One region of the Candidatus Paraluminiphilus aquimaris genome, then DNA from elsewhere that is predicted to be linked to it. Evidence: predicted binding sites of a transcription regulator. Region 1 holds the regulator's gene; each other region holds the start of a gene.
What was found. Region 1 encodes PhoB, which activates phosphate uptake and scavenging genes when phosphate is short. Its sites were predicted from a motif close to TGTCATAAANNTGTAACA; they were not measured.
Positions count from the first base shown of each region.

Region 2: the regulator PhoB is predicted to act here: its motif matches at 7,446-7,463, upstream of olsF (bifunctional ornithine lipid synthase OlsF).
Region 3: the regulator PhoB is predicted to act here: its motif matches at 5,014-5,031, upstream of gspC (type II secretion system protein GspC).

Region 1 covers NZ_CP036501.1:2,115,110-2,125,987, reverse strand. The annotation lists gene zipA (cell division protein ZipA) at 1-691, shown strand, start outside; gene ligA (NAD-dependent DNA ligase LigA) at 691-2,706, shown strand; gene E0F26_RS09800 (transglycosylase SLT domain-containing protein) at 2,721-3,314, shown strand; gene phoB (phosphate regulon transcriptional regulator PhoB) at 3,378-4,088, shown strand; gene phoR (phosphate regulon sensor histidine kinase PhoR) at 4,085-5,371, shown strand; gene E0F26_RS09785 (PstS family phosphate ABC transporter substrate-binding protein) at 5,412-6,284, shown strand; gene E0F26_RS09780 (ABC transporter permease subunit) at 6,271-8,016, shown strand; gene E0F26_RS09775 (PstA family ABC transporter permease) at 8,093-9,043, shown strand; gene pstB (phosphate ABC transporter ATP-binding protein PstB) at 9,055-9,858, shown strand; gene phoU (phosphate signaling complex protein PhoU) at 9,877-10,590, shown strand; gene E0F26_RS09760 (pyridoxal phosphate-dependent aminotransferase) at 10,638-10,878, shown strand, end outside.
Region 2 covers NZ_CP036501.1:2,266,345-2,277,222, reverse strand. The annotation lists gene E0F26_RS10455 (DUF4381 domain-containing protein) at 1-282, opposite strand, end outside; gene E0F26_RS10450 (DUF58 domain-containing protein) at 279-1,205, opposite strand; gene E0F26_RS10445 (AAA family ATPase) at 1,216-2,172, opposite strand; gene E0F26_RS10440 (hypothetical protein) at 2,352-2,495, opposite strand; gene E0F26_RS10435 (hypothetical protein) at 2,568-2,870, shown strand; gene E0F26_RS10430 (CIA30 family protein) at 3,081-3,566, opposite strand; gene E0F26_RS10425 (DEAD/DEAH box helicase) at 3,835-5,142, opposite strand; gene olsF (bifunctional ornithine lipid synthase OlsF) at 5,455-7,194, opposite strand; gene E0F26_RS10415 (TonB-dependent receptor domain-containing protein) at 7,553-10,720, shown strand; gene E0F26_RS10410 (hypothetical protein) at 10,768-10,878, shown strand, end outside.
Region 3 covers NZ_CP036501.1:1,334,848-1,345,725, forward strand. The annotation lists gene E0F26_RS06110 (phosphotransferase) at 1-257, opposite strand, end outside; gene pnuC (nicotinamide riboside transporter PnuC) at 428-985, opposite strand; gene E0F26_RS06120 (hypothetical protein) at 985-1,251, opposite strand; gene E0F26_RS06125 (TonB-dependent receptor) at 1,248-3,371, opposite strand; TPP riboswitch at 3,474-3,572, opposite strand; gene E0F26_RS06130 (GGDEF domain-containing protein) at 3,956-4,984, shown strand; gene gspC (type II secretion system protein GspC) at 5,085-6,104, shown strand; gene gspD (type II secretion system secretin GspD) at 6,120-8,123, shown strand; gene gspE (type II secretion system ATPase GspE) at 8,120-9,664, shown strand; gene gspF (type II secretion system inner membrane protein GspF) at 9,666-10,878, shown strand, end outside.

The DNA of each region.
Region 1 (10,878 bases):
CCCAAATGGGGGGGCGCGTGTTGTCGGCAGACAAGATCCTACTTTTGGGACCTTCGATGAGTCCGCGACCGGCATGGCTACTCCGGAGTTCGACGACGAGGCAGTATTCGTCCCCAGCCGCGTCTTCGACGACCGCATAGACGAGGCCGATACCACTGCCCTTGATGACGTAGATGAAAAGCCCGGTACAGTGGATTGGCTCGATGAGATTGAAGCGGTTCCGGTAGGCGGTCAAACAGCCAAGCTTCCCAGGCATGAAGATGCGCAGGTCTACTCCCTTAACGTGGTTGCGCGAGCTGAACAAGGCTTCTCCGGAGACGATGTACTTCGAACATTGCTTGGCTGTGGTTTGCGGTTCGGCGATATGGATTTCTTTCATCTTTCTGAGATTGATGGGGGTGCGCCAACGATCCAGTTCAGCGTGGCGAATATGATGCAGCCCGGTGTCTTTGATCTTGACGACATGGAGGTGCTGTCGACCAAAGGCCTGATGTTTTTCGTAACGCTTCCAGGGCCTGCTGACATGACACGCGCTTTTGACTTGATGTTGCAGACAGCGCAAACGGTTGCGGAAAACCTGGGTGGCGACGTATTGGATGAGACCCGCAGCGTGCTGACAAAACAATATGTAGAGCGCGCGCGCCAAGCAATTAGAGAATTTGAAGCCAAGTGTAAAATAGAGCCTCGTTAATGCGGGCGATAGAGCAAGAAATTAGAGAACTTGTCACCAAGCTCGACGCATGGTCACTTGCTTATCATCGCGACGACAACCCCATTGCTAGCGACGCCGAATACGATAGAGCGCTGCGCTTACTACGTGAGCTCGAAGCCGAAAATCCGCATTTATTGTCGCCAACATCACCGACACAACGAGTGGGCGATAAGCCGCTGAGCGAGTTTCAGAGCGTTGTGCACAAGATGCCCATGTTGAGTCTTGATAACGCCTTTAGTGGCGAAGACTTGAAGGCCTTCGAGGAACGTAACGCGGCCAAGTTGAACCTGTCAAAACTGGCGTTTTGTTGTGAGCCCAAGCTCGATGGGGTGGCACTGAGTTTGGTTTACGAAAAGGGCATCCTTGTGCGCGCGGCAAGTCGTGGAGACGGTAGCGTGGGTGAAGACATTACCCACAACGCGCGCACTATCGCCACGGTGCCGTTGCAATTATCAATAAATCAGCCGCCGCCTGTACTGGAAGTTCGTGGTGAAGTTGTGATCCCTCGCGCCGAATTTGCCAAGATGAACGAGCGTTTAATTGAGCGCGGTGAGTCTGTTTTTCAAAATCCCAGAAACGCAGCGGCGGGCAGTTTGCGTCAACTTGACCCCCGAATTACGGCAAAACGTCCGCTTGTTTTTATGGCGTACTCGGTGGGTTACTCAGAAGAGGCCCAGTTGCCCGAGTCGCATAGAGAGACACTCAATTACCTTAACGAGCTGGGTTTTAAAACGTCCGATCTTATCGAGCTCGCCGAGGGTTGGGAGGCCGCGGAGGCATACGTTGCCCGTATTCTCGAGCGCCGGGATGCTATTGGTGTAGATATCGATGGGGTGGTGGTCAAAATTGATAGCTATGACCAGCAGAACGCGGTCGGTTTTGTTGCGCGTGCGCCTCGATGGGCGATCGCTCGAAAGTTTCCGGCACAGGAAGAGGTAACGCGATTAATCGATGTTGACTTTCAAGTTGGACGGACAGGGGCGGTAACACCCGTTGCACGGCTCGAGCCTGTCTTCGTTGGCGGCGTAACGGTCAGTAACGCGACATTACATAACGCAGACGAAATTGCCCGACTCGACGTGCGGGTGGGAGATGAGGTGATTGTGAGGCGTGCTGGGGATGTTATCCCTCAGATTGTCAGGGCGCTTGCTGATCGTCGCAGCGAGCCTTTGCCTAAAATTATGTATCCGATACATTGCCCCGATTGCCATTCAGTACTTACGCGCGATCTGGACGAGGCCGCTGTTCGCTGTGAAAACGCATCGGGTTGTCCTGCTCAGCAAAAAGCAGCCCTGGAGCACTTCGTATCAAGAAAAGCCATGGACATCGATGGCGTCGGTGAAAAGTTGCTACATCAACTCTTTGATGCGGGGCTGATAAAAAATGCAGCTGATTTGTACAGTCTTGACCTCGATACTCTGGCTAACCTTGAGCGAATGGGTGCGAAGTCGGCCAAAAAAGCGTTGAGTGCCATCGACACGAGTAAGAAGACGGAATTACCAAGATTTATTTATGCCCTGGGAATTCGCGAGGTGGGCGAGGCGACTGCCCGGAATTTATCAACGTATTTTGGCAGCTTGGAGTTGTTAAGTAAGGCTTCTCGAGACGCTTTAGAAGCGGTGGACGACGTGGGACCTGTCGTAGCGGCACGCATCCACCATTTTTTTAACTATGAGCCAAATACGGTGTTAGTGGAACGTCTTTTAGATGCCGGTTTGCACTGGGAATCGGCGAGTAACGATGCCACCGGCGATGGCATTCTCAGCGATCAAACGTGGGTCGTAACGGGCAAGCTGGAGTCGATGTCCAGAGATGAGGCGGGGAGCCTTATTCGTCGTCACGGGGGACAAACGGCTGGATCAGTCAGCAAGAAGACAGATGTCTTACTCGCCGGTCCTGGCGCAGGTTCAAAGCTCAGCAAAGCACAATCGCTGGGAATTACCATCATTGATGAAGCCGGTTTCTTAGCACTTATTGGGGAGGTGCCGTTGTGAATAGACTTTGGACCATGGGCATATTCCTGGCGATATTGGCCATGGCCGGATGTGCGACAAAGCCGCCCTCCAAGCTCGACAATATCTGCGATATTTTTCGAGATAAAGATGACTGGTACCAAGATGCCGCAGCATCGCGGCAGAAATGGGGCGTGCCTATCTCAGTAATGATGGCATTTATGCATCAGGAGTCACGTTTTGTGGCGGGGGCAAAACCGCCGCGGAAGCAAATTTGGGGTTTTATTCCGGGTCCGCGTCCTAGCGATGCGTACGGCTATTCTCAGGCTAAAAACAGCACATGGGATTGGTATAAAACCAAGTCAGGTAATCACGGTGCAGACCGCGATGACTTTGATGACGCCATTGACTTCGTGGGCTGGTATAACCACACAACACACCAAACGAACGGTATTGCGAAAGACGATGCCTTTCGACTCTACCTCGCCTATCACGAAGGTCATGGTGGTTATAAGCGCGGAACGTACCGAGCAAAGCCATGGTTAGTGGAGGTGGCTAGAAAGGTTGATCGCAGGGCGAATCTTTACAATCGGCAGCTAGCATCCTGCCAAGACGAGTTTAAAAAGAAGGGTTGGTTGGATTGGTGGTAGTCACCGTCATGTTTCTGTCATTTTTTTTTCATTTAATGGGCATGGGTCTAGAGGATTAAAGGCATGACAGGAAAAAAAGTTCTAATTGTCGACGACGAGTTTTCGATTCGTGACATGCTCAGAATGGCTTTGGAAATCGCTGAATTTGAGTGCATAGAAGCCGAGAACATCCAAGATGCGCACAGGTTAATTGTCGACGAACGCCCCGCAATCGTCTTACTCGATTGGATGTTACCCGGCGGGAGCGGGTTAGAGTTACTCAGGCGTCTTAAGCGAAACGACGCTACCGCTGAAATACCGGTCATTATGCTTACGGCGAAAGCGGCCGAAGACAATGTTATTCAAGGTCTCGACGTGGGCGCTGATGACTACGTCACAAAACCTTTCGCACCTCGAGAGCTAATTGCACGGATAAAAACGCAGTTACGCCGTGTTGCCGGGGGAGAGCAACGAGACCGTCTTGAGGTTGAAGATCTCCTGTTGGATATGGACAGTCGACGGATTTTCGTGGCAGGCACACCGATTGAGATGGGCCCAACTGAATTCAACCTACTTCAGTTCTTCATGTCGCACCCAGAACGCGCTTACACGCGGAATCAGCTTCTTGACCATGTTTGGGGTGCCAACGTCTATGTCGAAGAGCGAACGGTTGATGTACACATCAGGCGTCTCAGAAAAGCCCTAGAAGGCGGTGTCAAAGATTACAGCGATCTCATTCAAACGGTCCGTGGTACCGGCTACCGATTTTCAACAAAGGGTGTGATAAATACGTGACCGCTCTGCGCCGTAATTGGCGTACCTCCCTGCGCACGCCGCTTATCATTCTTGTACTGGCGGCGATTGGGTACGCTTTCGATCTACTCAGCCTAACGCTTATCGTAGTTTTCGGGGCGTTGGTGATCTATTGGGGTTGGCAACTTAATCGGCTAGAGCGGTGGTTAGAGAACAGTCAATCAGTACCGCCTGAGGCCGGTGGGATATGGGGCCGCCTCTTTGATCACGTATACCGACTGCAGCGACAAAGTAAAGAAACCCAAGGTCGTTTAGAGTCGTCGGTAAACTATCTTCAAGACTCCCTGAAACAACTTCGTGACGCGGCAATTATTGTTGACCAGCGTGGGAACATCTCTTGGGTGAATGATTCGACGGGTACGTTACTCGGCATTGAACTACCCGGTGACGTAGGACGCTCCCTCGTAAATTTGGTTCGTGCTCCACAGCTATCAGACTATCTCGCTGAGGGTGACTATCAAATTCCGTTGAGGTTACCTCCGACACCGGAACAAGATCGCTGCCTTCAAGTTGAGGTAACGAAATTTTCGGGTGGTGATCGTCTGATCTTTTTCAAAGATGTCACAGAGCAATACAAGTTAGAAGTAATGCGCCGAGATTTCGTCGGTAACGTGTCGCATGAAATGCGAACACCACTGACCGTCCTCAAAGGTTATGTACAAACAATACAGTCTTTAGATGCCCATATTGTGGCCCCTATTGAAAGGCCACTTGCTCAAATGGATATGCAAGTTGTTCGGATGGAGATGCTTCTTAAGGACCTCCTCTGGCTTTCGCGAATTGAGTCGATTGAAAACTCTGACAAGACGACCCCTGTTGATATGTGTGATCTGACCACAGAATTGGTAGGTGATCTTAGAGCCGCATGGCCAGAGAGGGACATCTTGCTGGTGCATGAATTCAATGGATTGGTTCTTGGTGATCCGATGGAATTACACAGTGCCGTGAGTAATCTTTTAGTGAATGCCCTCAAATACAGTGACGAAGAATCCGAAGTTCTTGTCGAGTGGACGTTAAAAGAGGGGCAACCTGCGCTGAGTGTCATCGACAAAGGCGAGGGCATTGATCCCGTCCACATTCCGAGGTTAACCGAACGATTCTATCGCGTGGACAAGAGCCGCAGTCAAAAGACGGGCGGCACAGGTCTGGGGCTTGCGATCGTTAAGCACGTTGCGCTCGCTCACAATGCGGAACTCAGAATTCAAAGCGAATTGGGAGAGGGGTCTCGCTTCTCGCTTATCTTTAATACTAATGACGTGGCTTAAAAGAGTTTTCATAGCCGCTCTCCTGCCTTGCTCGGGGTTTGTGGGGGCCGCGTCGGAGCAGGCAGAGACGGGTAGCCTTACGATTGTGGGCTCAGATACGCTTTCCCGTCTCATGACTGAATGGACCGAGGCGTTTTATACGAGATACCCCTCTATTTCTGTTGAGGTTCAGGCCGTAGGTTCAGCTGCAGCTCCTCCTGCCTTACAGCATGGCACGGCGAATATTGGCAGTATGAGCCGCCCTATGAATGCTGACGAGCGATCTGGGTTTGTGGCGACGAGAGGGTACCCACCGACAGAAATTGCCATCGCTAGCGACACGGTTGTGTTGATCACTCATCCATCAAACCCTATGGATTCAATCTCATACGATAAGGTGGCTCGCGTTTTTGGCATGCCGGGCACCTGTGGGACGAGTGGGCGAGTATCGCGGTGGTCAGAGCTGAGTCCGATGCATACGTTTGGCCATCAAAAGATTCAGGTCTTCGGCCGAAGTGCAACGTCTGGTACCTATCAATATTTTCGCCGAGCAGCGCTCTGTGATGGTGACCCGGGCGTGTTCACAAATGAAATTCCGGGAAGCAGTGGTGTGGTTAATACTGTTGCTCGACTACCCACTGGGCTTGCGTATGCACCCCAAGCACAGGTTGATAAAGGCGTAAAAATACTCAACATTATTGCGCGCGACGGACGCATTCTGTCACCGAGTGCACCTGACTATCCCTTTAAACGCGTCCTTTACATGTATACCGTAACGTCGTTAGCAAACGCTAAAGACTCTACCGAATGTCGTTTTATCGAGTTTATTGCGGGTCCGACGGGGCTCACATCATTGCGTGCAGCAGGATTCGAGCAACCCATAAAAGCAGAGGGCTCCCTTACCCTCGCTGAGGCTGCAGATGTTTGTCGCTGAGTGGAGAGCTATACGGTCGGGATTATTGGGCTTCTTCATCCGTTTGGCTGGCTTTCTCGTTATGTTTGCATTGCTCGGCATGTTCATTCAAATGGTGACGGTTGCCTATCCCATTTTGGCGTCGAGCTCGCTGACCCCCGCAGCGCCCAGCGTTGTATTCGATACCTCCAGCCCCCCTCTCTCAAGCTCGACTCAAGAGACGTCGAGTCCGTCGAATCAAGGTGTGGTATTCACCGTCGCCGGAAGCTGGGAGCTTCGTGGTGACTCAGGTAAGCCTTGGTTCTGGGTTCACGAATTTACGGGGTTTCGCATTGAAAATACCACCCTGCCGACCGATTGGGTAAAGGCTACAGTGGTTGGGAGTAGTCGAGGTCTGGTGCTGTTATCAGAGGAGGGTGGTATCAGCCATCATTACTATATCGAGCCAAAACTGGAAGGGGATGCACCCAGCACGAAACTTGTTGGGCAACGAAGCGTTGAAAGTGACGTTGTCTTGCTCGAGGGCCATCCAAGACTGTCAGTCGTTGCTATAGCCACCTCGCTCAACACAATTGAGATACTCGACTTTCGGAGTCCTGAGACGCTACTTACACAAGACGTAGGCTTCGCTCCCACCGCCTTGTATTGGGAGTCTTCCGCTCGCGTGGAGGCTGTCGGCGCAGAAGAAAGACGCGCATTTGACTTTAAAACCACAGACATTGGGGGCGCTTGGAGTCGACTGGTAACCCCAGTGCATTATGGGGGCTACGAAGAGCCTGGCTATTTCTGGTTGCCCCTTCCGGCCTCCGAGGAAGCGGAGCCAAAATATTCGTTGGCGCCACTACTGTTTGGGACATTTAAAGGGGCAGTCCTCGCCCTAATTTTTGCTGTCCCCTTAAGTATGGGTGCTGCGATTTATGTTGGATTCTTCATGTCGGAGATACAGCGCCGCCGCATTCGTCCAACGATCGAATTACTAACGGCCTTCCCTACCGTGGTGCTTGGTGCTATCGGCTTGTTTTGGGTCGCTCCTTACTTCGAGTATTTTTTAGCCGGGTTAATAGGCGTTGCCGTCGTTTTTCCCCTTTTGGCAACACTCGCTTTTTTTTTACTGCGAAGTGGGGGATTACGGATAGTAAGACTTGATGCACTGGATGATTGGCCCCTGAAATTACTTCCAATGGTATTTGTTATCCTGATCGTGGGTGGCTGGTGTGGGGTTTCTGTCGCATCCACGCTTCCTGGTGGATCGCTGGGTGGTTTTCTCGCAACACAGGGGATAACCCTCAGTTACTTCAATTCTCTTTTGGTGGGCTTAATTCTTGCGTTAGCCATTACACCCACGATTTTCTCGGTAGCCGAGGAGGCAATTCACTCTGTTCCGCAAAACCTATCATCTGGAGCCTTGGCTCTGGGGTCTACCCCTTGGCAAAGCTACAGAGACATTGTCTTGCCGCTAGCGATGCCGGGAATGATTGCCGCAGTAATGATCGGATTCGGACGCGCGGCGGGAGAGACAGTGATCCTATTGATGCTGTCTGGAAATGCGGGGGTCATTGATAGCAACATTTTTGAGGGGCTTCGGTCAGTTAGTGCATCGCTCGCGCTTGAACTCCCTGAGGCACCGAGAAACTCCTCTCACTACCACGTTTTGTTTGTCATGGGGTTGTTATTGTTCGCCTGCACGTTTGCGATAAATACGGCGGCAGAACTGATTAAAGACCGAGTAAAAGCGAGAGCGCGAGGTGTCTAATAACCCTAAAGCGCCTTTATCGAGCAGTCGGCGGCAATTGATGGGGTCCCGTCGAGATAGATTGTGGTCACTGGTTATGATCGGTCTGTCAGCCTCGATGGTGTCTACCATCATGCTGATAGCAACCGGTTTATTTCTCCTTTTGTTCGGCAGTGCGGTGCAGTGGTTAATAAGTGTCTCCGCTAGCAGGGACATCTCTGCAATTGAGTTGTTGTATGACACTGTATTCACCGGTGTTGGTCTAAGTTACGGACTCTCGGCAATTTTGCCCGCCATTTTTGGCACGCTTGCTTTAGTGATGCTCATGACGCTTTTCATAGCCCCATTGGGCATCGCGACAGCGCTTTATCTGACCGAGTACGCCCGTCGAACTTGGTATACGAAATTAATCCGAATCAGCATCATGAATTTGGCAGGGGTGCCAGCCATCATTTACGGTGTCTTTGGTTTGGGATTCTTTGTCTATGGTCTCGGTGGCCAGGTGGACGAACTTTTCTTTAGCGACCGTTTACCGAGTCCGACATTTGGTACTCCCGGATTACTATGGGCGGCCTTGACGCTCGCTCTGTTAAATCTACCTGTTGTCATTGTCGCCATAACAGAAGGGTTGGACGCCTTGCCCAGTGACTTGCGAGAGGCCAGTATAGCCTTGGGTGCTACCAAGGGAGAGACAGTCTTTAGAGCTGTTCTTCCGGCGGCTTTACCCAGTGTATTTACGGGGCTCATTTTGGCCACCGCGAGAGCCGCCGGTGAAGTCGCACCATTACTGTTGGTGGGTGCGGTGAAGTACGCGCCTTCGTTGCCTTTCTCAGCCAAAGCGCCCTTCATCGAGTTAGAACAAAAATTCATGCACGTGGGGTTTCAATTATTTGATGCCGTTTTGTTCAATCGTGTAGGGCCGGGCGATTTAGGTTGGATTGCGACGGTTGCTCTGGTCCTTGTGGTCCTGATTTTGACCCTGAATCTTATTGCTGTCGCATTACGCGCCATTATTTTACGGCGGCGCGTGCCGTTGAACCCTTTTTAAGGTAACTAAAGATGGATAGAGACGACAGACTGGAGGGAAACAGTACCTCAGTTGATAAATCGCCAATCTTGAGTATTCGCGATCTTTCGCTTGGGTATAGAGATAATCCTGTGGCATTGAAGAACATCTCTTTGGATATTCCGGAAAAATCTGTCACGGCAATTATTGGCGCGAGCGGTTGCGGCAAGTCCACGTTGCTGCGTTGCCTTAACCGCATGAACGATCTTATTGACGGCGTTCACTATCAAGGTGAAGTTATTTTTTCGCAGTCAAATATTCTCAGCGCGAAAACCAATGTCACTGCCCTACGTCGTCAAATAGGAATGGTTTTTCAGCGGCCTAATCCTTTTCCTAAGTCCATTTTTGACAATGTCGCCTATGGATTGAAGTTGAGTGGGGTGAAGAGTCTGCGTCAGTTAGAGGAGCTCGTTGAGCAGGCTCTTAGGTCCGCTGCTTTGTGGGACGAGGTAAAGGATCGTCTAGGCGACTCTGCGTTGAAATTGTCTCAGGGGCAACAGCAGCGACTGGTAATAGCCCGTGCCATTGCGCTAGAGCCTCAAGTGTTGCTATTGGATGAACCTGCGTCATCCTTGGATCCGATTTCAACCCTCAGAATCGAGGAGTTGATATACAAACTGAAACATTCTTACACCATCATTATCGTCACCCACAATATGCAGCAGGCGGCGAGGGTCGCCGACTACACTGCCTTTATGAATGACGGGCGCCTCGTTGAGTTTGGTATGACGGAAAACGTTTTCACCTTTCCGGAAAATCGAGAGACAGAAGATTACATCACTGGGCGATATGGCTAACACCCAAGGTTAGATTTTATGGAGCGAGAATCACCACAAAGACTACATATTTCGGCGAAGTTCAGCGCGGAGTTAGAAAGTGTTAGAAACGATCTCATGACAATGGGTGGCCTTGTCGAATCGCAAATTGAGCGGGCGATCGATGCGACATTGGAAGGTGATTCGTCGCTGGCAGAGGAGGCGATAGATTTAGATCTCGATGTGAATGCACTCGAGCGATCGATCGACGAGCAATGTACGCGCATCCTCGTATTGCGACAGCCTGCTGCGGGCGATCTGCGCTTAGTGCTGGCGACCATTAAGGTAACCAATGATCTAGAGCGGATCGGGGACGAAGCCGTAAAGATTGGACGACAAGCAATATCCCTCACTGAGGCGGGTGCTCAAGAAGAGGCCGGGGCTCGGGTTCGCGACATTGCAGGGCAGGTAAACGCCATGTTGAAAGAAGCGCTGGACAGTTTTGCGCGGCTTCAGGTCAATGCAGCGGCAACTCTAATCCTGCGAGACGATGATATCGATGAGGCCTACGTCGCTGCGAAAGATTGGCTTACAGCCGAAATCCATGCGAAACCCGAGGCTTTAGAGGTATCGCTGGCCTACCTAGGTATCCTGAAAAGTCTGGAGCGCGTGGGCGATCACGCTGCCAACATTGCAGAACAAGTGATCTTTTTAACGCGCGGGGTTGATGTCAGGCATTTGGATGCCATGGCGGTTCGGGACTTAGTGAGCTGACATTCTCCGGCTAACTGAATACACTCGGCGTTTTCTCGGGTCTAATTATGAATCGTTTTTGGTCAACGACGCTGAACCGATTGTCGCCCTATGTGCCTGGTGAGCAGGCGCAGCGCGACGATGTGATCAAGCTAAACACGAATGAACACGCGTTAGCGCCCTCGCACGCGGCTATAGAGATCGGTCGTAGCCTCGATCCTGAGCGTCTTCGCAAGTACCCTGATCCGCATTCAAAGGCGCTAACGAGCGCGATCGCTGACGTTTGTGACGTCTTAGACGAAAACGTAC
Region 2 (10,878 bases), 150 kb from region 1:
CGCGACACCACTGGGGTCGTAGACTTTCACCGCCGTTGCTTTGAGTGCACGACTAAGCATTTGGATATCGGCTGCTTGTGTCTCTAATTCGTTTAGCCATTGCAGGCCCTGACGCCGATAAGCGCCGCGTTGATATCGGCGAAGCGCGAAAAAAATAAGTAATCCAATCGCAATACTAACCAGCGCAACAACAAGCCACCAGCCCGGCGCCAAGGGGAAGAACCCGATGGTGCTCGGAGCCCGCAGCGGCTCGAGTTGTTCTAGTAGCTGCTCTGGATTCATCGTTTTGGAAACACCCTTTGCAACAGTTCGTTGGGATTTTCACTGGTATCAACCGTTACCAATGGGACTTGATAGCGTCGAAGGTAATCTACGACTGCAGCTTGGGACTTTTCGAAGTCAACTTTGTATGCGTTGCGCAAGCGTTGCATCGATGTGTCAATCTTAATCTGTTTGTTACCGTCTGTTAGCGCGTATCGCCCTGATGGTGGTAGCTCCGCATCCAAAGGGTCGGTTATTTTGAAGCAGACCACTTGTCTGTGGCTCACGATATCGCGGAGCGTCTTTTCGACCGTTGTGTCCGAGAGTAGGTCGGTAAAGTCACTTATCACCATAAGTCGAGCACCGGGCCGCGAAAGGCTTTTTAGCTGACTCAAGGCGACGGACCATGTATCTGGGGCATCATCACCGAGTGAAGCTGAGGGCGAGGGGGCTGACTCCATTAGGCGCAACAACCGCAAGACGGATCGTTTTGATCGCTGCGGTTTTATTTCGACGAGACCTGAATTCGTCATGGCGATACCACCGACGCGTTCCCCCGCATCGAGTCCCGCCCATGCGAGCACAGAGGCGATGTGCGACGCTAGAACGGTCTTGAAGCAATTTTTGGAGCCAAACCACATTGGGGAGCGGAGATCGACAAGCAGCACAATAGGTTGCTCGCGATCTTCCTGAAATAGCTTCGTGTGGGGATCGCCCGAGCGTGCGGTAACGCGCCAGTCAATCGAGCGTACGTCGTCTCCCGGTGCATAAAGCCTCACTTCCTCAAAGTCGACACCCCGTCCGCGTTGGCGAATTTTACGGCGCCCGGCAAGCAGCGCGAGCGCTTTTGATTGCGCGTTGATATTAATCGACTGCGCGACGTGACGACCTTCTATGAGTCGCTCTGCCGAGACTTTGTGACCTTTGGGGAGAAAATCCAACATGCAAGCTAACTCACGCTACGGGAACGAGATCCAGCAACTTATCGATGACACTGTCGGAGGTGACGCCCGCAATTTCGCCGTCGTAACTCACCACAAGCCGATGTCGTAATACATCGTAGGCCATGGCTTTCACGTCATCGGGGCTTACGAAGTCCTTACCTAAAAGCCAGGCATGGGCCCGAGCGCACCGGTCGAGCCCAATGGTGGCCCGCGGTGATGCGCCGTATTCGATCCAACTCGCAAGTTCCGCGTCATACGCCTCGGGCTGACGGGTGGCCATGATGAGCTGGACGATGTATTCCTCAACCGCGTCAGACATGTGGAGCTTTAACACCTCTTCACGTGCAGCGAAAACAGTCGCCTCGGATACTTCGGGCTGATCAAAAGATTCACCTGTCGATGCTTCCCTGCGCGCCAGTTTAAGAATTTCTCGCTCCGCGCTCGAATTGGGGTAATCCACTTTTACGTGCATCAAGAATCGGTCGAGCTGCGCTTCGGGTAGCGGATAGGTACCTTCTTGCTCGATGGGGTTCTGGGTCGCCATCACCAAGAATAACGGTGGAAGAGGGTAGGTTGTCCCCCCCACACTCACTTGTCGCTCGGCCATTGCTTCCAACAGCGCGGATTGCACCTTCGCAGGCGCGCGGTTGATTTCATCAGCGAGGATAAGGTTGTGGAATATAGGTCCGGCTTGGAACTCAAAGGTCCCAAGTTGTGGCCGAAAGATATCAGTTCCGGTGATATCCCCGGGCAGAAGATCCGGCGTGAACTGAACACGATGAAAATCGCCTTCAACGCCCTCGGCCATCATCTTAATGGCGCGGGTTTTAGCAAGTCCCGGAGCCCCCTCAACCAATAGGTGACCGTCGGCTAGTATAGCGATGAGCAGCTTTCTAACGAGGTCTGCCTGACCAATGATTTGTTGACCGAGCCAGTTTTCTAGACCGGATATTGCAGCGTGTGTCATGTGTTCCTTACCTACAGCGATGTCCCCGAAAACATGGGGCTATTCTGAGACAAACTCAAGTACTCAAAGTTTCGCTCAATGAATTATTAACGACATTATCGGGTAAATTCGTGAGTTGCGTCGACATAGATTATTTCTTTGGCAGATTCAGGATGCGAAACCCCTGTGCTGGGACGGATTTACCTTTCGCTGGGTTCATTCAGGGTTGAGCTATTTTCGACTTCTGCGCCGTTATTGACGTCGCCGATTGCGTCTGCCTCTCGAATGGAAGAGCGAGGAAGATACCCTTGGGCGCCGCCGTCGAAATTTTCATTTTTGGTCATATTGGTCATCGCCTGAAATCGACATCACCGAGAAACTGCAATAACTGCTTCGCTTTGCGGACAAAACCCCGTATGTTGCGCGCGTCTCGGGTGCTGCAACGCAGATATCCATCGTCCACCGATACCTCTGAGTCCGCCACCATGAATCGACTAGAAAAACTCAAAAACGACCTCTACAGTTTTGAGGAACTGGATACCTTGGAGAAAAACGCGGTCAAGCTGCGTGATCAAGAAACGCTCTCACTCATTACACTGAGCCGCGCATCCAAAAAAGCAAAAGGTGAGAAACCCAAGAGCACGGTCGACGCCAACGGTGTGCCGCTCACCAAGCGTGGCCGTCGAGACGCCAAAGCGGGGCGCCAGAAGAATGTCTAGCGCGTCTTACTAGGGCTCGGACCGCAACCAAACGCATCCACCAGAGGCTAACCGCGAGGAGTTGGGAGAGTCGATATCAAGACGGATGTTGCGGGTTCGTGGGGCGAGCAAAAAAGGTGAAGCAATAGGTATCGAAACGCTCAGTACCCGCCAACCGATATCACGTAATCTCAACAACCAGTCCTGCGCATTCATTGCGCTGATAGCGGCTTATTCGAACAGAAACTCTAGCTTATCTAGTTGCAGTGCGAACGGGCCATCCTGCCCATCGGCGATAATAATGCCGATTGACCAAACCGAGCCTAAATCCACCTCGCCGACAGCCATGGGCCGGCCGAATAACGATGCTCGCAGTCCGTTGAGTTCAATTCGGACGTTCTGCCACTGACCTTTTGGAGACGTTGAAAAACCGGCCTGATAACTCACGGAACGCCCTCTCACTTGCTTATTATCCCGCAATGTCAGCCGGTACTGGCGTCCATCGCCCTTCAGGCGCAGGGATACGGCCTTAGCGCCGAGGAGCTCTCCCACCTCAATGGTTCTGCGAATGGACGCAAACCCGCCCCCTTGGGTGTTGATTGATCCCTCGAATTGCAGACGCCCATCACGCACGATGACCTGGCCCAGCGAGCGACCTCCCATAACGTTGTCATTGACCGCGCGCCAGCCGCGGTCGTTTTCAAAATTATCTAACATCACGGTTTGCCCTCGCGCGCTTGATGCACCTGCACCTAAAACAACAGTTAGAAAGCACGCGCACAGCCAAAATAGGAGCGAGGCACAGGCTCGACGTCGCAGTTCGACACTCAGTTTTCCTCGACCGCTTGCCGTGCGCGATGGTGGCACATCCGACGGCACCACTCTTAACCCTAACGCAGCGGGTTGCGAAGTGGACGATACAGACCGTACAGACAATTCGTTCAACAGTGTTACCCCTCTGGTCATTTAAGCGCCGGCCTAAACATTATGCTGCGCGCCCACGACCGTTGCGAGATCGACCCTGCTTTTGACCAGCCGACTTAGCGCCGCGACCCTGAGCACTAGAGCGCTTGCCCCCGGGTTGCCGATCATTGGCTTGGCGGCCGTTGCTTCGGCCTGTACGACCGTTTTGAATGGGTTCTGGTTTAATGGTGGGGTCCACGTCGTAACCCGGTAATTTCACTTGCTCAATTTTGGTGCCGATGAGCTTTTCAATGTCGCTCAACAGCTTTAGCTCGTCGACACAGACAAGTGAGATGGCACCGCCTGTCTGTCCTGCACGTGCTGTACGACCGATGCGATGCACATAATCTTCAGCCGAATTGGGCAGTTCGTAGTTCACAACATGGGGAAGCTTATGAATATCAATACCGCGGGCTGCGATATCAGTGGCCACCAGCACGCGGACCGCACCGGACTTGAAATCGGCCAGAGCTTTAGTGCGAGCCCCCTGAGATTTATTTCCGTGAATTGCCGCGGCCGAAATACCGTCGGTTTCGAGTTGCGTCGCCAATCGATTAGCGCCGTGCTTGGTCCGCGTAAAAACCAATACTTGTTGCCAATTATTCTCGCCTATTTGTTGTGACAGCAACTCGCGCTTACGACGCTTATCGACGGGATACACCACTTGACTGACACGCTCGGTAGTCGTGTTCTCCGGTGTGACTTGAATCTCGCTTGGATCGTTCAGGAAATCAGCGGCAAGGCGTTTTATCTCGGAAGAGAACGTGGCGGAGAAAAGCAGCGTTTGGCGTTGCTTGGGTATGATTTTTACCACCCGACGAATATCATGAATAAACCCCATTTGAAGCATGCGATCGGCTTCATCGAGTACGAGCGTTTCAATTCTTGATAGATCTACGCTGCGTTGCTGAACGTGATCGAGCAGCCGCCCGGGTGTTGCAATGATTATGTCGACGCCTCGAATAAGTTTTTGCTTTTGCGGATTAATACTCACCCCACCAAAAACGACCGCCGAACGAAAGTTGAGGTAACTGCTGTAGTCCCGAACACTCTCGTGCACCTGTGCAGCGAGTTCGCGCGTCGGCGTTAGTATGAGTACTTTGGGGTAACTCTTGTGTTTGGTATTTGGGTACTTTCTCTGAAGTTGTTGCAGCAGCGGTAGTGTGAAACCTGCGGTCTTGCCAGTGCCTGTTTGAGCACCGGCAAGTAAATCTTTGCCTTGTAATACCAGCGGGATGGCTTTTTGCTGGATTGGGGTGGCTTCGCTGTAGCCTTTTTTTTCAATAGCACGCAGCAGTTCCGACGACAGGTCGAGGTCTTTAAAATACACAGATCAATATCCTAATAGGTGGTCTTGCGGATCGTCTTGCCAAGCTACAGTCAACCTATGACGTAGAGGCTCGGCCCAGACTGGGGTTGTTAGGTAACGAGCCCTAAAGGAATCTAGGGCTGGGATAGGTGCAGACCGAAGGGCACCTGATAGGCGTAGACTTGCAAAGTTTTGTGAGGATGGGAAGCGATGCGGGCGGACTCTGGTATTTATGCGCGCAAAAACCGAGTGAATGACTCTCACGAGGGGGTCATCTTGAGTTTCCTGCGCCATCTTTAAGGTTAGAGAGGATTCTGACTTCGTATGAGTTTTTTAGCTTTGCTCTCCTTCATAACACCAGTCGTGTCCCAAATAACGGGCTTTTTTCTTTGGTTTCAGCAGGGTGAGATCCGCGATGACAAAGCCATCAACGCAATCACCAAAGTCCGGGTCTCGATTAAAGGCGCAAAAGGTAACACCAGTTTCCTCGGTTGTTTGTGAGTAGTGCTTGTAAAGCGTCGGCACCTTCAAACCCTCCGATGCGAGGTAATGTTTTAAGGCCTTGAAGTCCTCGTCTCGGTCGATTCCGAAAAATTCGGTATCAAGCTTTGCTTTGACCTCATCGGAAATAATGAAAGGCGTTCTAGGATGCACCTCAACGGGAAGGCTGTTGTAGTTTTCTGAGTAGAAATACGCGAGCCGCGCTATGGCCTCTGGGCTGTAAAAGCGCGAGATAGATGTCGCGCCAAATAGGTATCGAATGTGAGTTCTTTTCGATACGTAGGCGCCGATGCCATACCACAGGTAATCGAGCGCGTTGCGCGTTTGATACTTTGGCTGAACAAAGCTTCGACCGAGTTCGAGTCCTTGTGCGAAGTAGCACTGCATCGAGGATGAAAACTCAAAAAGCGTGTTTGTATACAAGGCCGAGACTCCGCCTCGTTCAGTTAGTAAGCGCGCATCGCCCAATCTGTAGGCACCGACAATCTCCAATTCACCCTCGTCCCAAAGGAATAATTGGTCATAGGTATCGTCGAAACTATCGATATCTCTTGGCGCACCTGACCCTTCGCCGACAAGTCTGAAGGTCATTTCTCGGAGCCTGCCTATTTCGCGCATGATGCAAGGTGATTGCTGGGCCGTCGTTAGGAGAATGCGCTTACCGTCGGGCGTTGTACCTAAACGCTCGCAGAGCGAAACCTCACGCTTAATCAGCACTGGCGACTCCGGCGGGGCTACCGTTTCCACTGAGTCAAAAATCGGTTTGCGATTTCTCGCCAGTCGGTAGACATGTTGTTTAAACATATCCGCCAAGGTCGTCGCGGAAAATTTGTTTGCCGAGTAAACCTCGTACGGGATAGCGCTTCCTATGCGGGCATCGATTGTGTTGTGACTTTGCTTAAACATCTCCCTAATGAGCCAGGCCGTGGATAACGGCTTTGCGAGGAAACTCAGGCTGTAAAAGAAGACAGAGTTTCGACCACCCACGAAGATCGGCAGGATCGGTGCCCTGGTGGCGGAGGCAAGCTTGATAAAACCACTTTGCCAGGCCGGGTCTCGAACACCTTTGGCGCCGAACCGCGAAACCTCACCTGCAGGGAAGATCAACAGCGCAGACTCATCGTTGAGATGCTCTTTTATCGCTAACAAATGCTTGCGGCCGGTTTTTCCCCCCATGTTGTCGACAGGTAAGAGAACGGGGTGTAAGCGTGTTATTTGCATCAGCATGTTGTTTGCAACAACTTTTACATCAGGTCGTATCTGCCGGATAAGGCGGAGGAGAGCGAGCCCGTCGAGTGAGCCTATCGGATGATTCGCAACGATCACTACCTTACCGGTGGTGGGGATCCGTGCTCGCTCGGATTCTCGTGTACGGAGTTGGAAGTTGAAAAAAGTGAGCGCCGATTCAACAAAGTCAAAGCCCTCACTCCCTGGGAATTCACGATCAAACTGTTCGAAACGTCTTTGAAAAAATAAAAAGTTCAAAGCATTTCCAGCAATACGGGCAAGCCTTGAATGGCGACTCGCGAATTCAGGAAAGTACTGCTGCACTAAGTTTTGAAAGTTAAGCATCCATAACTCCGCTGCTTTAGGTCGCAGATCTCGTCATGCTGAACACAATCTGGGGTTTCAAACCAGCCGGAATTTTTCCCGTTACCGGACAGATATGAAGCGCAGTGCATCCGCATGATGGTCACGTGGACTTTAACCGGATTGGCGTGCAGTGCATGTGAAGTTTTTGTGACGTTGTATTGCCCTTACAGGCATATAAGACTCGAAAAAACAATGTGTTAGCGGTATTTGATCATCTTCGACTTAACGGTTGTCATAAAACAATCATCTTTCAGCAAGGAATTTGTAATCTGCGGTTAATAAAGTGCTCGCCCAAGCCACTCTGAAGTCGAGAGTGTTAATCGCTTGAGGAGCACCGATGATAAAAAGTACGTTAGCGCGTCTGCTGTTGATCACGGCAGGGTTGTTGTTACCCCAACTAGCCACGGCCGAGGATGAACTTTTACTTTATGTTTTCCAAGGCGGCCAGCCTCAGCGCTCAGCGACGATTACGATAGACGGTGAAGTCGCTGGCACCACACGACTGGATGGGTCATTCACGGCAGACCTTAATGCAGGCGGCCACGTTGTGGCTGTTGACGCGAGCGGTGATCAACGCGTTGTTCGCTTTGCCCTGGAATCAGGCCAATTAGCCGATGTCGTGATCGAATTAGCCCCCGGCTCATCGCCGCTTGTCGATGTGTACGGTAGTAGAGAGTCTGCTCCTGAGCGACGCGATCAACCCAAAGGAAGTCTAGAAATTACAGTGACAAGAGATGGCTCGCCCGTAACGGGTACTGTCGTCAACTTGTCCAACGGTGGGGGACGAGCGGCCTCCGATGAGGACGGTGTAGCAACGATTGAGGCGCCACGCGGGCGCTACACAGTAACTGTTGATGGCAATCGCTACACCAGCCGCGTTTTCGCCGGAGTGACTCGAGGTCTCTCGGTCAGGCTGGCGAGTGAGTCTATCTCTTTTGAGCTGGAGCGGCCGCAGTTAGAAGAGGTGGTGGTTCTGGGTAGCTTTGATCCCGGCGCCTTTGAGTTAAGCGAGCGAGACACAGGCAATATTGTCGACACACTTGGCGTGGAGCAGCTCGCGCGTTACGGAGACAGTGATGTGGCGGCATCGATCGTACGCGTTCCTGGTGTATCAGTGCAGAACGATAAGTATGTGGTGATTCGGGGTTTAGGTGATCGTTATGTCACGGCGAACCTCAATGGCTCTGCCATGCCCTCAACCAACCCTTCTCGACGAACGGTTCCATTGGACCTCTTTCCGTCAAGTTTTGTAAATCAGCTAGACGTTAAGAAGACCTATCTGGCGTCAATGCCGGGTGAGTCTACTGGCGGCAATTTGGTGATAAACACCAAGACGTTCCCTGATGAGGCCTTTATTGACTTGTCAGTGCAGTTGGGCGGCGTTACAGGCCTTACTGGAAGCTCGGTTGCTGTTGACGCGCTGGAGGGCGATTCGGATTTTCTGGGTTGGGATGATGGAACGCGAGAAGAGAACGGAGCAATTGCAGCTATTGCCGACGCGCTCAAAGCAGGGAGCATTACTGACAGCGACGGCAATACCTTCGTTGTGGATAGTTACATTTCTGGTCAACTTCGACAGTCAGCTGGTCTTCTGATGATGGATGGCTGGGATGCCGACACTGCGTCTGTGACGCCGGCTATTGATTTGGGTATCTCTGCTGGTGATGTCTTCTACATCGGCGACGCTGAGATCGGCTACTTTGCTGCAGGCAGTTATGCCAATAGCTGGAGTCAACGACAGAATGGCATCCGCCGGTCGTACGGCGGTGGCTCTGACATCGTGGCGGACGACTTCACCTATCAGACAGCGACCAACAACATTGAAGTCAGTGGTTTGGTTTCAGTGGGCGTGGGCATTGGAGATAGTACCTATGAATGGAACACCATTGTCTCCCGCGTGACGGACTCTTTCGTTGAGCGCTACGTGGGTGTCGAGGGTGACGAGTTCCGGTCCGTTGTGGGCACAAGTGTACAGTGGGAAGAGCGTCAATATGCCTCGACTCAGGTCGCCGGATCGCACTTTCTCAACGAATCCGGTTCATTGTTCCTCGAATGGCAAGCAACCGTAAGCCAAGCTGAACGCGATGTGCCTGATCGCCGCAACTCTTCGTTCATTGCAAGTCAGTCGCAGACACTGGGCAGTGACCTGGTCGCCGGGTTTGATTTTAGTGCAACGAATGCATCACAGGGTGACTTGTTCACAGGCTTCTTTTTCAACTACGGCGGTAGCAATCGACGCTTCAATAACTTGGTCGATAACAACGACGAACTCTCATTCGATCTGACATGGGATGTTTTCGACGATGGCGACTCGTTTAGTTCATTGAAGATGGGACTCAGTGCCATTGAGCGCGATCGAGAGGCAGAAGCGGCCATTTATGGCTACTCCACGATCTTGGCAGGGGACATATTAGCGGCGCCTAATGGGGTCGTCTCGGACGTGGTTTACGCGGCGAGTAATGACCCATCCGTTATAGGTGGTGTCCAGGGTTCAGTGACGCGCGGCCTCACCTTCACGGAGTCAACGCTTCCCTCTGATAATTATGGTGCGGACCTTACCTACAACAGCGCCTACGCGCTCTATGACCATACGCTTGGGTTGGAATGGCAGGTCATCACAGGCATCAGATTTGAGGAGTACGTTCAGACTACCGAGACTTTTAGCAGTTTCAATGGTCAACCCGTGGAGTCTGTTATCGATGAAATCACGCCACTGCCGCATTTTGGCGTGAACTGGTCGTTTACCGATGATCAACAGCTTCGAGTCGCATTGAGTGAGACGATTGCGCGTCCAGACTTTAAAGAGACGGCGAATGCCTACTACCAGGATCTTGAGTTCGGCGCTCAGGTCTTTGGTAATCCATTTCTCCAAACCTCTTCCATCACCAATGCCGATATTCGCTGGGAGTGGTACTTCGACGAGGACGCAGGTAACAGCATTTCCGTCGCTTTATTTCACAAAGAAATCGAGGACGCTATTGAGCGAGTCGTGATCGCAGCTTCGGGCACGGCAGCCAACGCGCGTACGTTCCAAAACTCTGATCTTGCAGAACTTAACGGTATTGAAGTCGAAGGGCGGATTTCATTCTCGCTCTCGGACGACTTTGACTCCGAGATCTTTATCGATTTCAACGCGGCATCTATCGAGTCCGAAGTTGACATCGGCGGCGGCGTGATTCGCGCTATGCAGGGTCAACCCGACTACACAGCCAACATTGTCTTTGGCTACGACGATTTTGCGGCAGAGCAGCAGGTGACTTTATTGCTCAACCAGAACGGTAAAACGGTTGCCGATCGCGGAATTCAGGGCGCAGCAGATGTCATTTTAGAACCACGACTCGACGTGCAATTGGTCTATCGGTGGGACGTTAACGAAGCGCTATCAGTGCGCGCAAAGGTTAACAATTTACTGAATGAAGATTACGAGTACTCGCAGGGAGGCAAGGTTTTCCAGCAGTACGAACGAGGAACAAGTTTTCAAGTCGGTATCGACTGGAAACTTTAGAGCAGCACCAAACCAGCGAAAACCATTTCCATTAGGAGTGAATGTAGATGAATAAGCAGTTAGTGATGGCGCTACTCGCCTCTGGAGCCCTGGTAGGACTCAGCGGTTGCAGCGGCGGAGGAGGAGATACAACGATTATTATCGAGGCACCAACAAAC
Region 3 (10,878 bases), 780 kb from region 1:
GCGAGGCCTCTCGATCTGATGGCTGCGGTGTAGTGTTCTGCAGTTTGCTCTAAGGAGAGCCTCGGTGCTTCGAGCCCACTTTCATGGATGCGCATCAGCAGTTCGCTGTGCTCCTCCTCGTCGACGAGGTCAAAATGCAGTCTCGACGTGACGACAACGTCAGAGTTTTTGCTCGCCCAGGCGATCGGTGGCGCTAAGTCTAAGCGAGCTGCTTGTCGCCAAATTGCGAGCTCTCGATCCGGAGGGTTTAAGCTCATTGACCGCGCATTGTGGCGAGCGCGAAGAACGAAATTGGGGGCTCTTTGGAGCGAAAACACGGTGTTAGCAGAGCCTACCCCGAGGACTTCACCGACGTCAGGGCGCTCATTCTCTATGGGCGCCCCCTTACGCCAATTCGGCCAGGCATTAAGCGCCTCCCTAATTTGGGCTAAGGGTGGGCCATCGTGCGTCGCCACGATATGTATCCAATCACCGACAAAACGATGTAAAGCGCAAATAATCCAGAGGTTAAAGACAGGCCGCGATCCATGAAGAGCCAAACCGATACGGCGTTAATGACGATCCAATAAAGCCAGTTCTCAAGTATTTTCCGCGTCACCATCCACGTGCAAAGAATGGCTGAGACGGTCGTACCTGCGTCAATGAAGGGTCTTGCAGCATCCGTATAAGTTGTTAACAAAGCGCCTGACACCAGTGTGCAAAAACCGATAGTGACTAATGTCAGTAAGTGAAAACTCGCGGGTCGCGTCGAAACTGCCAAGGTCTCTGCGCTGTCGTTTTGACCCCAAAATACCCATCCGACGACAGCCATCACTGCATAGATGACTTGTAACCCAGCCTCCATGTACAGCTTTACGTCGGCGAAAATGACAAGATAGATAAGCGCACTCAAAAATGCGGCCACCCAACAGAACCGATTTTGTCGCATGGCGAGCAGTAAATAGGCGAGTGCTAAAACAACCGCTATGGTCTCCAGCTCGCCCATTAGGATTGAGGTGGCTCGATGTCGGTGTGATGCTCAGGAATAAACTTTGCGACTAAGACCTGACGACCAAATTGGGCATAACTGGCTTCGAGCGCGTCTCGGACGCAGTCGAAAACATCACGACTCTCGCCGGTGATTTGCGTGCTCATCGAATTCGTCGCCGCACTGCAGCGGTTAGCAGCAATAATATGCTCGATGAAGGCCCATACCGGACCCTCAATTTCGCCAGCGAGCGGATACAAGCTGAGCTCAGCGGTTACTCTCACAGTCTGTCTCCAAATTGATAACGCATCGTTGCGCCCACTGTACGCGGCTCACCAAATTGATAATAGGGCTCGAGGACGTACTCTTTTCTCGGGTCATTGCCAAACGTTCCGAATCCGCGGGTAACCGTTTTCTTATCTTGCAGATTTCGCCCCCAAACAGTGACCTCCCAAGCGCCGATTTGCCAAGCGATATTGGCATTGACCAGGCGAGCCGACGGCGACTGAATGTCGTGTCGATCGGAGAGAAAAAACGCATCCCGTCCCGTGACTTCTAGCGAGGCGGAAACGTTTTTAGCCATATCCCAAGTAGCGCTCAATCGATATTGATCAGCGGGTGCTTGCGGCTGATCTCGGCCTGACAGGTCAGTGCTGTCGATATTGACGTAGGTGTCAAACTGCGCATCGAGTCGGGCGATAAATGCTGAGACGCCCAGCGATGGTGCCACACGCCAGTCCAGTGTCGCTTCCAAACCGCGGTTCGTGCCACTTGCTGCATTATCTGTAAAGTCGGTAAAGGACGTGCTGCCGTCGCTGCGCGGTATGACGAGAGACCCTTTGACCTGCTGGTCACCCCTGTCCATATTGAATAGCGTGATGGATCCACTAACACGATTATCCGCGCTACTAAACCGGTACCCAAGCTCCGTATTGAGCAGGCGTTCCTCGTCAAAACGTGTGGCGTCGGCAAAAGCCGATACGTCAATCTCATCAACCAAGCTCAATAACGTCGAGGAGAGCGAGGGGTTAACACCCCCGGCACGAACGCCACGCGAGATCGTCGCAAACACCGACCCCGTTTCGGTTATCCGCCAGTTTACAGAGACGTTTCCTGTCCAATAATTGTCATTGAAGCTCTCTGTAACGCCGGCTGAGTCGCGATAGTTAACCTCGCGCTGCTCGAGTCTGGTTCCTAGCGTGAGCGTAATATCGTCGGTAAGTGAGTGAGATAACTGTCCGTAGAGTGCAAGCGTATCGGCCTTATTAAGGCTGCCAAATGCCGCGTCTAAGTAGGTGTAGTCGCGATTAAGAGACTCCTCGTCTTGCCGTGCGTAGACCCCGGCCACCCAGTCGGTCGCATCGCTATTGCTCGGGCTTAAACGCCATTCTAGCGTGCGACGCTTGAGGTCGCGGGCGTAAGAGTCAAAAGAGCTGTATTCCCAAAAGGGACGGATGCCCACATAACTCCAGTCCTCGTCGTAACTGTAAACTGTGTCCGCCGAGACATCGCTTACCTGAATCATCGACGTATAGTCCTCACCAAAACGATGCCAGCGGATGAGTGCAGACGTCATATCGAGGCTATCCTCGCCCGGCTGATCGCTCAGCGTTTCGCGTGTATTGTCGAGCGAGAAGGCGTCGTAACCATTTTGCACTTCGACCTTGTTTACCTTCATGTCCACACTATGTTGACCAGAAACATGACGCAGGGCGAAACGCGTTGTTTGCTCATCTCTGTTGTTGGTGTCATCGACCCCAAGGTACGTATTCTCGATCCAACCATCGGAGGCAAAGCGTTGATGAGCCAAGCGAGCGGAGAGGGTATTGGTAAGAGGCGCATTAGCGATGACTTCGAGCCGTCGCCCTGAGTAGTTCTCCATTCCCATTGCGACGCTGAGCTTTGCATCACTTGTGGGGGTCTGTGTTTCGGTGCTAATAAGCCCCGCCAATGCTCCCGCACCCATTATTGCGCCTTGGGGGCCTCTGAGTACGTCCACTTGCGAGGTATCGAAGGTGGTCAGTGCGCCGCCGAGACCGCTGATATCGACACCGTCTTGGAGCAAGATAACGGATGGGTTAATGGGCTCCACGAACTGGCTTCGTTCACCAATGCCTCGAATCTGGAAAAATCGCTGACGCGAAGCGCCGGCTGAGGCGGAGAGGTTTGGCACAAGGGTGAGCAGATCCTCAAAATGCGCAGCCCCTCGCGCACGGACATCGCTTTCGGTAACTGACGTGACACTGAGATGATTAATATCTGCTTTCATCAATGCCGCGGTGATAACGATCTCTTCAAGCTGTGCGGTACTGGCTTGGGACGCAACCGTCAGCTGGCCTAACAGGATCATCGCACTTGCGGTGAAACCTAGACGTTCTTTGGGTGGATAAGGGGGGGACATCATTGGCAAAGCGGTTTCCTCTACTCAGGTCGAACTTCGGTAATCGAAGCTCGATGGTCAAAGCGCTTGGGTCAGTGCACGACGAGAAACAACTGGAGGGCCCGTTGGGGCTTAGCGTCCTGTTCCTACGCCGGTACTAACCGGTTCAGGTTCAACGGGTTTGCTGTATCAGCATCTCAGGCAGTGCCACCCCGCAGGTGTGGGAAACCTTAACAGAAATGATCCGGGCAAGGGAGTGTGACGCTTCCTGGGTCCTCCTCTCTCCTACCTAGTGCAGAGATGTGGCGCACGCAATAAGAAAACGGCATTGCGTGGTCGGTGAGATGGTATTGAGGATCGCCCGCAGAAGCATCAACCGACATAGAGGCTCTGCAAAAACTGCGGCTTAGGAAAACCCATGCATTCGCTTTGACTTCCGATGGATTTGCTAGTGGAATGACCGGTAAAGCAGTCTTTATTTACGGTGTGTGCAAAAAGCAGCAGCGAGTAAGCAAAACCGTGTAGATTGGAGCACTAGAAACACCTTATTTAGCCGCATGGCACGAAAGCGGTGCCACAAGCAGAAACTGAATTTGTAGGTTGATCCCATGAGTAATGCCGACCAGGTTGCCGATTCCCAGTCACCGATATCCGTTGCGGAGTTCGCTCGTCGACAACTTGCCGTAGTTGAGCGACAGATGCTGTCGGCTACCGACCTCGCAGACCTTGTTGAGCTGTCAATAACGGGGATTCGACAACTTTCCGGTGGTTCTCAGGTCGAGCTCTGGTTGCACGACCCGGTGGGTGAGCTCGATCGACACTTAGATGCGATTGGTGTCCTATCCGGTGCGGTGCAATTGCTGGACGACAGCTATTCCTTCGTCTCGCTTTACAGCGAGGACCCTATGTGGAATAGAACGACCTCTGGCATGTTCAACGATACGGCGCTTTTCAAGTCGACTAGTACGATCGAACAGACACTGATGATTCCTGTATTGGACCATGAACTGCTTGTCGGTAGTGTGCACGTTGGTAATCCCCGTAGTGCCGTGATGATGGACGGCAGCCAGATGGCAATGCTGTCCGATTTCGTAGCAAAAATGCCACTCCTGATTAACCGATTGATAGAGATGAACCGCATTCGTGATTTTGTTCTTCTCGATCCCGCGAGCCACGTCGCCAACCGAGCTGGGTTACTGCGTGATCTTGAGCGTGAAATAAGTCGCGCCCGACGCAGCAATAAAGCGCCCTTGTTGGTGGCGCTCAAATTGGTGGGTTTAGAGAGTATGAGCAACCTCTCGCAGCGACACATTCAACACCGAATCTTGCGCTCGGTTGCGGCGAAAATTGCTGAAGGGTTGCGCGATACCGATTCGGTAGCGCGGATTTCCGAGGAGTGTTTTGGCGTTATGGTGGTGGATGCGCCACGTGAAGACGCAAGCAGTATTGTCGAGCGATGGGAAACTGAGCTTCAGGGGCAGCTTATCGATGACGGTGCTGGGGGCATGATTGAGCTCCGTACAGAAAGCAGTTTCCATCAGTGCGATTTGTCGACGCTTGAGGATAACGATGCCTCTCAGATAGCGCATTCGCTTATCAGTACCGTCGAACAATCCCTAGTACGTGACCCAAGTTAAGCGTCAGAACCGGTTTGGAGCGCGATAGCTGTCATTTTTTAGTCACCATTTTGTGCGCTAGCTCGGCTACACTGCGTGTTGCAGTTTAAAGGCACCAAACATGAACACCCCGACCGCTATTATGAACCAGCTGAACATCGATGCCCGCGTACGCAGCGCGTTGCGATGGCTGTCCGATTCAGAGCGGTTGCCTAAGTTACAGCGCGCTCTATTGCTTGTTCTGGTGCTCTGGGTAATTAACAGTGCCGCCAACGTCGTTATAGCCCTTATCCCGAGCGATCAGATGGCGCGACAAGAGCACGTATCAATTAACCCCGCACCCTCCACCTCAGGGGCATCTCTTAGTGCCGAGACAATCGATGTGTCGAGTATTCTCGGTGTGGACGTGTTTGGGCCGGTAGCGGTGAGTGAAGTTCAGGCGGCCATTGAGGAAGTGGCGTCGGTTAACCCCCGTGATGGCATCGAAGCAGGTGCTCAGGAGACGCGGTTGGCGCTGAAATTGACGGGCATTATTGCGTCCACATCAGACGGCCTTGGGAGTGCGATGATCGAAGCCAAAAAGCAGCAAGAGCTTTATGTCGTCGGTGATGCCTTGCCGGCCAATGGCAAAGTTACGCTCGCGAAAATTTTACCCAAGCAGGTGGTTATTGATAACAATGGCACCTACGAGCTGATAACGCTGTTTGGTGATGCCACTATCGCGGGCATTGTGGAGATGGCTGCAAAGCCTGCACAAACGCTTGCTGAGCCCGCCAATACAGAGACCACAGCGCCGTCTAGCGTCAACGTTAATCAACAGCGGCGTCTCGCCTCCCGCTACCGACAGCAGCTTTATAACGATCCCCAGTCTTTGTCGGGACTTTTGTCGATCAGCGCTGTACAGGGGCAGGGCGGTCTGAAGGGATACCGCGTTTCGCCCGGTCGGGATACTGCACAATTTACGGCACTCGGTTTTAAGTCGGGTGACATTGTCACCGCGGTAAACGGCTATGCGTTGAGTGACCCCACTAACACCGTGCGTCTCTATCAATTGATGCGAGACGCAACCGATGCGACATTTGAGATTGAAAGGGATGGCGCGCCTGTTTCTATCAGTGTCAGTCTGAGCACGATCCAGTAGGAGAATTTATTAACCATGCAGGCAAAGCTGGCTAAATTTAAAGCATTGATTCAATCGCTCGTCCTATTCATGGCGTTGTGCGTTCCGCATGCGGGTGCTCAGGATTTCACGGTCAATCTGAAAGACACGGATATTCAGGAATTCATCGAGTTTGTGGCTGACGTAACCGAAACGACGATCGTTGTTGACCCCTCTGTTAAAGGCAAGATTAAAGTTATATCAAGCAAGCCCGTATCTAAGGCAGAGTTGTACGATTTGTTTCTGTCCATTCTCGATGTGCACGGTTATACCGCAGTCAGGAGCGGCGCCGTGGTCCGCGTTATCCCCAACAAAAATGCTCGCTCTTCACCGGTGGATGTCATCTCGGGGACTTCGGACATCAACGCAGAATATGTCACTCAGGTAATACGTTTAGATAATGTCTCTGCGGCAAAGCTCATTCCGGTGCTCCGTCCATTAGTGCCCCAGCAAGCTCATATGGCGGCCTACGCACCGAGTAACGCGATCATCATTTCCGATATTCGCGCCAACATTGATCGAATGGAAAAAATCATTGCCAGCATGGATCAGTCTGCTGTTAAAGAAACGGAGATCATCAAGCTAAAGTATGGCGTCTCTACTGACGTGGTTGAAATGCTCAAGACGCTAGAAAAGTCGCGCGCAGGTGAAGGTGCGGACGCGAGTAAGGAGGCGACGCTTGTTGCCGATAAGCGAACCAACAGTGTCGTCGTGACTGCGGATGAGTTGAGTATCGAACGTATCAAGAGTCTGATCGACTACCTCGATATACCGCTTGAGCAAAGCGGTAATGTTCGGGTGATGTACCTTGAGTATGCCGACGCGACGGAGGTTGCCGAGGTCTTGACGCGGGTAATGCAAAATCTATCTCGACTCGATGATGAGGCGAGCGGCCGGAGTCGCGCCGCGAACGCCGCTAAATCAACGATCGAAGCCGATGCAGGGACAAACAGTCTCATCATCACGGCCGATACAGACGAGATGGCAGCGCTAGAGTCTGTTATCGCGCGCCTGGATATTCGCCGCGCTCAAGTGCTGGTAGAGGCCATTATCGTTGAGATGGAAATTGTCGAAGGGCGTGAGCTGGGCTTGCAGTGGCTGTTTGCCAACGACTCGGGACTTTATGGGAGCAACATCAGTAGTAGTAGCGCGCAACAGGCGCGAAACGCCACCATTGCACAGGCTATTATTCCCCAGGACTCCGAGTCTACGGACATTGGTATTCGCGATCTCGCAGGCGCCCTATCTCAAGTCCCCGGAACCACCTTCGGTTGGGGCGTAGTCGATGAAGGTCTGACAATGACCACCATCTTAAATGCGCTTGAGTCACAGGGTAACGCCAATATCTTATCAACGCCCAGCCTCCTGACCCTAGACAATGAGGAGGCCTTCATTACCGTGGGACAGCAGGTGCCTTTTGTTACCGGAAGCTATACCAATACGGGCGCAGCCAATGGCGTGGCAAACCCCTTCCAAACCATTCAGCGTGAAAATGTCGGCGTGACGCTCCAAGTGACCCCTCAGATAAATGAAGGTGACTCGGTGGTAATGGATATTGTGCAAGAGGTCTCTAGTATCTCTCAGCAAGTTCTCTCTGCCTCAGACGTCATCACGAATGAGCGCAAGATCGAGACAAAAGTGCTGGCTAAAGACGGCGATATTGTCGTGCTCGGCGGTTTGGTTAAAGACGACGTTCAGGACTCTCAACAAGGTGTCCCTTTGTTGTCGGATATCCCCGTTTTGGGGCGTCTTTTCCGAAGCGATGTGGTGTCAGTCACCAAGTCAAACTTACTCGTATTTATTCGTTCTACGATTATTCGCGACGACGCTGACCTTGCGGGTGCGACAGCTGAAAAGTATCGCTACATTCGTGATCAGCAGCGGGAGCGGCGCGCTCAAGGCTTACGGTTCCTTGATGACAGCGTGATGCCTGTCCTGCCCTCTTGGGAAGACCGTGTTAGGTCTTTACCTGAGGCCAATGAGGAGTCGATCGAGCAGTGAATACGGCCACTGACAAACTCGATGATGTCGCAGCAATTCCGCTTGAAACGACGGTTGAGCTGTCCGGTGAATCGGTCCGTGGGTTGTTGCCGTTCGGGTTCTCTAAGGCCCATCAAGTGGTGTTGGAACGTGGCGACGACGGTTTGGTGCTCAGTCATGTCGGACGGTTACAGACCGATACCTTGCTCGAAGTGCGAAGAGTAGCGGGTGAGAAGTTTCTACTGGAGAAAGTGGATGAAGCTACGTTTCAGCTACGTTTAAGTGGTGCGTACCAGCGAAGCCAAAACCAGGCGGCGCAAGTGGCTGAAGATTTATCGTCCGATGTTGATTTAGCGAAACTGGTCGATGAGATACCGGATTTAGGCGACCTCGCTGACGCGGAGGATGACGCGCCGATCATTCGGCTGATCAACGCTATTTTGTCTCAGGCGGTGAAAGAGCAAGCTTCAGACATTCACATTGAAACCTTTGAAGATCGATTATCGATTCGCTATCGAATCGATGGTGTGTTGGCGGAGGTACTATCACCCAAGCGAATGCTGGCACCTCTTTTAGTGTCGCGGCTGAAGGTGATGGCTAAGCTCGATATTGCGGAAAAGCGTATCCCACAGGATGGCCGTATTTCAGTGCGGATTGCAGGGCACGCGATCGATATTCGTATGTCGACAATGCCCTCGGCACACGGCGAGCGCGTGGTGTTGCGATTGTTGGATAAGCAGGCGGGACAACTTGAGCTTGGCCAGTTAAAGATGAATCAGCAGGTCGGCGAGGGATACCGGTCTTCACTGGCGCGTCCACACGGCATTATTTTGGTGACGGGGCCAACAGGCTCGGGTAAAACAACGACGCTGTACGCTGGTCTCTCGAGCATCAACCAAACTTCACGCAATATTTTGACCATCGAGGACCCTGTGGAGTACATGCTGCCAGGTGTCGGTCAAACGCAGGTCAATACAAAGGTGGATATGACCTTTGCGCGTGGCTTGAGAGCGATTCTTCGTCAGGATCCCGATGTGGTTATGGTGGGCGAAATTCGCGACCTTGAGACGGCGGAAATCGCGGTTCAAGCCTCGCTTACAGGGCACCTAGTGCTATCCACACTTCACACGAATACGGCCATTGGTGCTGTCACGCGCCTACAAGATATGGGTGTTGAGCCTTTTTTGCTGTCATCGAGTCTGGTGGCAGTCATGGCACAGCGCCTGGTTCGTCTGCTATGCACGGATTGTTGTGAGTCAGCGGACGCGACACCGGCCGAGCGTGAATTGCTGGGCCTGGAGGGTGATGCGCCCGTTCAGCTCCATCATGCAAAGGGTTGTCCAAAGTGCAACATGACGGGATATCGAGGTCGCACCGGTATCTACGAGCTAATTGAGGTCGATGAGACCCTTCGTACTGCCATTCATGAGGGTGTTGGTGAGCAGGCGATGCTTGAAATCGCCCGCATGAACTACCCGGGTATTCAGGCAGATGGCAAGCGCCGAATTCTGGCCGGTGAGACGACGCTGGAAGAGGTGTTGCGCGTTACCTCGGTGAAATAGTATGGCGGCCTTTAAATACAGAGCCCTCGACGCCTCAGGCAAAATTGTTAAAGGTGTTCTAGAAGGTGATTCTGAGCGGCAAATTCGTGTCCAATTACGTGCAAAGAATCTTCGTCCGCTCGAAGTCGGTCCTGCGAGCCGGAGAATTGCTGCCGGTGCAAGCGGCTCGTCAGGCGTGCGCCGCGGCTTATTTGCCCCGAGACTGAGCGGAAGCGATTTAGCGCTCATTACCCGGCAGTTGGCGACGCTTGTCGCGTCTGCCTTGCCGCTGGATGAGTGTTTGCAGGCCGCAGCGGAGCAAACAAGAAAGGCGTCAACGAAAGCCCTACTTCTGCAAGTGCGATCCAAGGTGGCAGAGGGACACACCCTTGCGCACGCAATGAATCAATTTCCGCAGACCTTTGGTGATATGTATCGCGCAATGGTGAACGCGGGTGAGCAGGCCGGCCAATTGGGCCCTGTTCTAGATCAGCTTGCCGATTACACAGAGAGCCGGCAGCACACCTCGCAAAAGCTTCAAATGGCGTTGATTTACCCCTTCGTATTGATCGGTGTAGCGATCGCGGTGGTAACCGCCTTGATGGTATTCGTGGTTCCTGAGATGGTGGGGATCTTCGCTCAGACCAAAACCGACTTGCCTCCACTTACGGTGGCACTGATTGCGACGAGTGATTTTTTAACCAACCATGGCTGGTTGCTCGCCGTTGCTCTGGTTGGGGCGGTCATAGCCGTTCAGCAGCTGCTCAAACGACCCGTTTATAAGCGTATGTCAGATGGGGTGCTTTTGCGTATTCCCGGAATTAGGCGCGTCATCATTGGCATGGATACAGCGCGTTTTTCCTCGACACTCAGCATTCTCATGGCCTCGGGTGTGCCGCTACTCGATGCGCTTAAGATTGCCGGAGCGGTCATGAATAACCTGGTACTGCGCACCTCGAGCCAACAGGTAGCAAGCAAGGTTCAGGAAGGGTCTAGTCTTAATCGCGCTTTATCGCAGGAAGATTTTTTCCCGCCGATGATGGTGCATATGGTCGCGTCGGGCGAGACCAGCGGCGAACTTGAGACAATGCTTGAACGATCCGCGACGAACCAAGAGCGCGAGCTCGAGGCAACACTTGGCACCATTATGGGGCTGTTTGAACCCATTATGGTGGTGGTGATGGGCGGCTTGGTACTAACAATAGTGATGGCGATTTTGTTGCCAATATTCGATT